2 linked regions of the Nonomuraea africana genome follow. The protein of the gene in region 2 interacts with the protein of the main gene of each other region in a pairwise test. Links are inferred from orthologs where the notes say so. Each region holds a gene or a part of one and is shown on either strand. Other genes may lie near its edges.

The links.
Region 1: the proteins of ligA (region 2) and leuS interact in binary tests that used the Escherichia coli proteins (3 or more experiments, as listed by UniProt). The link is inferred for Nonomuraea africana from one-to-one orthologs.

Annotation. Positions count from the first base shown.
Region 1 is NZ_JADBEF010000001.1:793,937-797,319, reverse strand. The notes cover bases 247-3,317. They hold leuS (leucine--tRNA ligase), read right to left. Parts: upstream 2,987-3,317; coding sequence 506-2,986; downstream 247-505. Other genes in these bases: H4W81_RS03695 (DUF1697 domain-containing protein), read right to left, coding at 247-299. Outside these bases: more of H4W81_RS03695, read right to left, coding at 1-246.
Region 2 is NZ_JADBEF010000001.1:6,032,210-6,035,473, forward strand. What follows is about bases 141-3,092. They hold ligA (NAD-dependent DNA ligase LigA), read right to left. Parts: upstream 2,731-3,092; coding sequence 550-2,730; downstream 141-549. Other genes in these bases: H4W81_RS28620 (putative bifunctional diguanylate cyclase/phosphodiesterase), read right to left, coding at 141-157; H4W81_RS28625 (EF-hand domain-containing protein), read right to left, coding at 316-525; H4W81_RS28635 (hypothetical protein), read right to left, coding at 2,807-3,092. Outside these bases: more of H4W81_RS28620, read right to left, coding at 1-140; more of H4W81_RS28635, read right to left, coding at 3,093-3,208; H4W81_RS49505 (caspase, EACC1-associated type), read right to left, coding at 3,218-3,264. UniProt on the Escherichia coli protein: DNA ligase that catalyzes the formation of phosphodiester linkages between 5'-phosphoryl and 3'-hydroxyl groups in double-stranded DNA using NAD as a coenzyme and as the energy source for the reaction.

The sequences.
Region 1 (3,383 bases), 5.2 Mb from region 2 along the record:
AGGAACACCACCCCGAACTTGGCCGGCTCGCGCACCTCGAGCGGGTTGTGCTCGACCACCGCCCGCAGCTCGTCGGCGGTGCGCACCATCACCGCGACGGGAAGGCGGAGCCTGTCGCGGATGGCCTGCTCGATCTGCTCCCTTGGCTGCCGTTCTGCGGTGAAGACGGCGTTGCCGCTGCGCAGGTGGGTGCGGACGGCGGTGTAGCCGAGCCCTTCGAGCAGGCCGCGCAGGTCGGCCATGTCGATCTGGGTGCCGGGATTGACGTTGATCCCGCGCAGGAGCGCCACGTATCGCATGTCTCGAACGCTACGCCGGGAACCTGCCAACTACGGTCAGGTATCACGGCGAACGAGCCGACGTCACGGCGGGCACCGAAGTCCTGCTGGAGGATGCGTGAAAGACGGACGGCCACCGAGTGACCCCGGTGGCCGTCAGCCCGCCTTGCCGTACCCGCCGCTCTGCCCGCGCCTCGCCGCACGCGCGGCGAGGAAAGAACGTGCGGCTAGGGAACGATGTTGACCAGCTTCGGCGCGCGGACGATCACCTTGCGCGGGTCGCCGGACAGGTGCGCGCGCACCTTCTCGGAGGCCAGCGCCAGCGCGCGCAGGTCGGTGTCGGAGATGTCGGGCGAGACCTCCAGCCTGTCGCGCACCTTGCCCGCCACCTGCACCACGCAGGTCACGGAGTCCTGCACCAGCAGCGCGGGCTCGGCGACCGGCCAGCCCGCGTGGGCGACCGAGCCGGTGCGGCCCAGGCGCTCCCAGCCTTCGGCCGTGGTGTACGGCGCGACCAGCGACAGCATGACCGCCAGCGCCTCGGCGCCCTCACGCACGGCAGGGTCGGCGGCGCCAGGCCCGGAGTCGATCGCCTTGCGGATCGCCGAGGTCAGCTCCATCATGCGGGCCACCGCGACGTTGAACTTGTGCGACTCGACCAGCTTGGTGACCTCGTCGATGGTCCTGTGCGTGAACTTGCGCAGCTCCAGGTCGCCGTCGGCGAAGGGGACGCCGGGCTCGCTGGCCACCTCGTTGAACACGCGGAAGACCCTGGCCAGGAACTTCTGCGAGGCGGCGGGCGAGACGTCGGCCCAGTCGATGTCGTCCTCGGGCGGGCCGGCGAAGACCATGGTCAGCCGTACCGCGTCGACGCCGAAGGAGTCGATCTGCTCGCCCAGGTCGACGCCGTTGCCCAGCGACTTCGACATCGCCTTGCCGCCGTTGATGACCTGGCCCTGGTTCAGCAGGCGCAGGAACGGCTCGGTGAAGTCGACCATGCCCATGTCGTGCAGCACCTTGGTGAAGAACCTGGAGTACAGCAGGTGCAGCACCGCGTGCTCGACGCCGCCGACGTACTGGTCGACCGGGCCCCACTGGCGGACCTTCTCCACGTCGAACGGGCCGTCGGTGTAGCCGGGGTCGGTGTAGCGCAGGTAGTACCAGGAGCTGTCGACGAAGGTGTCCATGGTGTCGGTGTCGCGCTTGGCGGCGCCGCCGCACTTGGGGCACTCGACGTTCACCCAGTCGGTGGCGCTGGCCAGCGGGGAGACGCCCTTGGGCGACAGCGCCTCGCCGCGCAGGTCGGGCAGCGTGACGGGCAGCTGCTCGTCGGGGACGGGCACCTCGCCGCAGTCGGGGCAGTGGATGATCGGGATCGGCGTGCCCCAGAAGCGCTGGCGGGACAGCAGCCAGTCGCGCAGGCGGTAGTTGACGGTCGCGACGCCCGTGCCGCGCTCCTCCAGCACGTCGATGATCTTCGCGATCGCCTCGGTCTTGGTCAGGCCGTCCAGCGGCCCGGAGTTGACCAGCTTGCCCTCGCCGGGGGTGGCGACGCCGGTCTCGCCGGGGTCGGCCAGGCCGGTGTGGACGACGACCCTGACCGGCAGGTCGAAGGTGCGGGCGAAGTCGAGGTCGCGCTGGTCGTGCGCGGGCACGGCCATGATCGCGCCGTGGCCGTAGTCGGACAGCACGTAGTCGGCGGCCCAGACCGGGATGCGCTCGCCGTTGACCGGGTTGATCGCGTGGCGGCCCAGGGAGACGCCGGTCTTCTCCTTCTCCAGGGACAGCCGCTCGATGTCGCTCAGCTTCGCGACCTCGGCGCGGTAGGCCTCGAAGGCCGCCCGGTGCTCGTCGGTGACGATCTCGTCGGCCAGCGCCGCGTCGACCGCGACGACGAAGAAGGTCGCGCCGTACAGGGTGTCAGGGCGGGTGGTGTAGACCGTGACCGGCTCGTCGCGGCCCTCGATCTCGAACTTCACGTCGGCGCCGGTGGAGCGGCCGATCCAGTTGCGCTGCATGGTCAGCACGCGCTCGGGCCAGCCGCCCTCCAGCCCTGCCATGTCGTCCAGCAGCCGGTCGGCGTAGTCAGTGATCTTGAAGTACCACTGGGTCAGCTCGCGGCGCACGACCTCGGCGCCGCAGCGCTCGCACTTGCCCGCGACGACCTGCTCGTTGGCCAGCACGGTCTGGTCGTTGGGGCACCAGTTGACCAGGCCGCCCTTGCGGTAGGCCAGGCCGCGCTCGAAGAAGCGAATGAACAGCCACTGGTTCCAGCGGTAGTACTCGGGGTCGCTGGTGTGCAGGCGGCGCGACCAGTCGAAGGAGATCCCGTAACGCCTGAAGGAGGTGGCCTGCGTCTCGATGTTGGCGTAGGTCCACTCGGCCGGGTGCGCGTTGCGCTTGATCGCGGCGTTCTCGGCGGGCAGGCCGAAGGAGTCCCAGCCGATCGGGTGCAGGACGTTGTAGCCCTTCTGGAACCAGTAGCGCGCGACGACGTCGCCGATGGCGAACACCTCGCCGTGTCCCATGTGCAGGTCGCCCGAGGGGTAGGGGAACATGTCGAGCATGTAGCGCCGCTCCCGGGTGTCGGCGGCGTCCTCGCTCGCCCGGAAGGGGTCCTGCTCCTCCCATCGCTGCTGCCACTTGGCCTGCAGCGCCTGCGGATCGTACTCACTCACGGCGATGTCCTTCGGTTGACTCTGACCCATAAGAAAACCCCCCGTTCACGCAACGAGGGGCTGCCGCGACGACGGGAGGTTCAGCTCGACGGCCGTCGCGGCCCGCTAAGGAGCTGGGTCGCGGAACGCATACGCCAAGAGTAGCGCAGCCCGCAACCCTTCGTCTTCAGGAAAAGCCATGCCTGGCAGGGGACATCCGGGCACAATGGACGCTTCTACTCCCGCGAGACCGAGGGTGGGGTATGCGACCTTCTACACTCCATGCGCCCACTTATGTCCCTTTAGTCTACTCTCGTCACTGTGGCGCGCTCAGCTGAGCCCGGACGGGAGCACGACGACCTGCCCATGCAGGATCCGCCGACCGATCCCACCGGCTTCTCACGTTTGGCTGCGGAACCACCGGCATCGCATGAGATCATGCCGGGTG
Region 2 (3,264 bases):
GCGGCGCCCTGGCCAGCTCCGCCAGCTCGAACACGTCGAGGCGCAGCTCGGCCACGATCAGCGCGGTGAAGCCGATCACGGAGACGCCTGCGAGGAAGGCCCACAACGGGGTGCCTACGCGTGGTCCCGTGTCGCGCGTGTCATTCGGGTCGGTCATTGGTAACAGAACCCCCATGAGGTCACTATGGGAGGGTACGACCTTCACCCCACTTCCCGAAACCACCCGCCTACGTTCCGTCACCCCACTTGCCCATATTTTTCGGCAAGAAGCGTCTTTTGTACGGTTTTGCGAAGGAGGCGAGCGTGCGGGGGCTGTCAGCCCAGGAGACGGACGAACTCCTCGAAGGAGATCCGGCCGTCTCCGTCGGCATCGGCGGCCTCCTCCAGCGATCCGAGCGCCTCGGCGGGCAGGTCGGGGAAGTGCCTGAGGAACTCCTCCTCGCTGATGAACCCGTCGCCGCTGGCGTCGATCGAGTCGAAGGCCTGACGGAGCTCCGCCAACCGCTCACCGCTGAGATCGGACATATGGCCACCTTTCTATAGGTAAGCCTATTCTTCCGGCTTTACGGCGACCTCCGCAGCGGCTTCGGGACCTTGGTCCAGCAGCACCCTGAACCCGGCCTCGTTGAGGATGGGCACGCCCAGGCTGACCGCCTTGTCGTACTTGGAGCCGGCGTTCTCGCCCACCACCACGAAGGCGGTCTTCTTCGAGACCGACCCGGCGACCTTGCCCCCGCGCGAGGTGATGGCCTCGGCGGCCGAGTCGCGGGTGAAGCCCTCCAGGGTGCCGGTGACCACGAAAGTGAGCCCCTCGAGGATCTGCGGGCCCTTCTCGGGGGCGGGCTCGTCCTCCATGCGGACGCCCGCCGCCTTCCAGCGCTCGACGATCTCACGGTGCCAGTCGACCTCGAACCACTCGCGGATGGTCGCGGCGACCCTCGGGCCGATGCCCTCGACCGCGGCCAGCTCCTCCTCGGAGGCGTTCATGACCGCGTCGATGGAGCGCAGCGCGCCCGCGAGCTCCTGGGCGGTGGGCGGCCCGACGTGGCGGATGGAGAGCGCGACCAGCACCCGCCAGAGCGGCACCTTCTTGGCCTCCTCCAGCTCGGCGAGGAGCTTCAGCGCGTTCTGGCTCGGCACGCCGCTGACGTTGGAGAAGAACGAGACCACCTTCGGCTCGCCGGTCTTCGGGTCGATCTTGGGCAGGCCGGTCTCCTGGTCGCGCACCACCGACCTGATCGGGATCAGCTGCTCGAGCGTGAGGTCGAACAGGTCGGCCTCGGTGCGCAGCACCGGCTCCTGCCCCTCGACCGGCTGGGTCAGCGCGGTGGCGGCGACGTAGCCGAGGCCCTCGATGTCGAGGGCGCGCCGCCCCGCCGCGAAGTAGAGCCGCTCACGGATCTGCGCGGGACACGAGCGGGCGTTGGGGCAGCGCAGGTCGGCGTCGCCCTCCTTCTCGTAGGCCAACTCGGTGCCGCACTCGGGGCAGTGGGTCGGCATGACGAACTCGCGCTCGGAGCCGTCGCGCAGCGCCGTCACGGGGGCGACGATCTCGGGGATGACGTCGCCCGCCTTGCGCAGGACGACGGTGTCGCCGATGAGCACGCCCTTCTTGACGACGATCGCCGCGTTGTGGAGCGTGGCCCGCTCGACCGTGGACCCCGCCACGAGCACGGGCTCCATCACCGCGTAGGGCGTGACCCTGCCGGTGCGGCCGACGCCCACCTCGATGTCGAGGAGCTTGGTGTTGACCTCCTCCGGCGGGTACTTGTAGGCGATCGCCCAGCGCGGCGCCCGCGAGGTGGAGCCGAGCTCGCGCTGGGTCCTGATCTTGTCGACCTTGACGACCACGCCGTCGATCTCGTAGGCGGGGTCGTGGCGGTGCGCCCGGTAGTGCTCGATGAAGTCGTTGATGCCGGTGAGGTCGGGCACCACCCGGTAGAGGTCGCTCACCGGCAGCCCGAACTCCCTCAGCCGGTCGTAGACCTGCGACTGGGTCTGCGGCTCGGCCGCGCCCTCCCAGACGCCGACTCCGTGGACCAGCATCCGCAGCGGCCGCTGCGCGGTGATGCGGGGGTCCTTCTGCCGCAGCGTGCCCGCCGCGGCGTTGCGCGGGTTGGCGAAGGGCGCCTTGCCCTGCGCGACCAGCTGCTCGTTGAGCTTGCCGAACTCCTCGACGGGGATGTAGACCTCGCCGCGCACCTCGACGAGCGAGGGCACGTCGTCGCCCTCGAGCCGGTGCGGGATGCCCTTGATCGTGCGGACGTTGGGCGTCACGTCGTCGCCGGTGCGCCCGTCGCCCCTGGTGGCGCCGCGGTCCAGCTTGCCGTCGCGGTAGACCAGCGCGATGGCGAGACCGTCGATCTTCAGTTCGCACAGGTAGGGCCCGGGGTCGCCCTCCGCCAGCCGCTCGGCCCTGGTCTGCCAGGCGGCGATGTCGGCGTCGTTGAAGGCGTTGTCGAGGCTTTCCATCTTCTGCAGGTGCTGGACCTTGGCGAAATCGCCCGCGGCCGGCGCGCCCACCTTCTGCGTCGGCGAGTCGGGCGTCTGCAGCGTGGGATGGGCTTGTTCGAGCTGGAGCAGCTCGTTGAACCACCCGTCGAACTGCGCGTCGCTCACCGTGGGCTGGTCGAGGACGTAGTAGCGCCAGCGCGCGTCCTCGACCAGCTCGCTCAGCTCGGCGTGCCGCTTCAGCGCGTCCACCGGCACGCCCTCGACCTCGGCGCTCATCAGGAATCTCCCTCCGTCAACCCTGGGAGAACGCTATCTCGCGACACCGACAGACCGGAGCCCGTAGGGGTGCTGTTCACCGCTCGCTCAGCGGGACCCAGGTCTCCGAGCACGGAGAAGCGGGCCTGGATCGCGACGAGACGCACAACTTCGCCCATGCCCGCGCGATGCCGTCTCTGGAGAAGGTGGGGAGATCGTCTGTCCTGTTGCCGCAGTTGCGGTTGGTGGCGGCCTCCCAGGTGGGCACCGTCCGCTTGGGCCCGCTCGTGCGTTGCAGACGCAGGATCACCCAGGTGCACTTGGGTCTGTTCTTGTCGGTGACCCGGGGAATGCGGACGGTCAGCTTGTGGCCGTTGTCGATCGAGGCGTAGATCGTGGCCCGGTTGCGGTCGGGGCCGGTGACGACTGTGGCCGAATCCGTGGCGGCGGGTAAGAGGGCGGTGGTGAGCAGGGCGGTGACGGCGATTCGCATGATCACGGTCTTCTCCTAACGACACGAACGCTGGTAGGCGAGCCCGTCGGTCAGTCGCATCC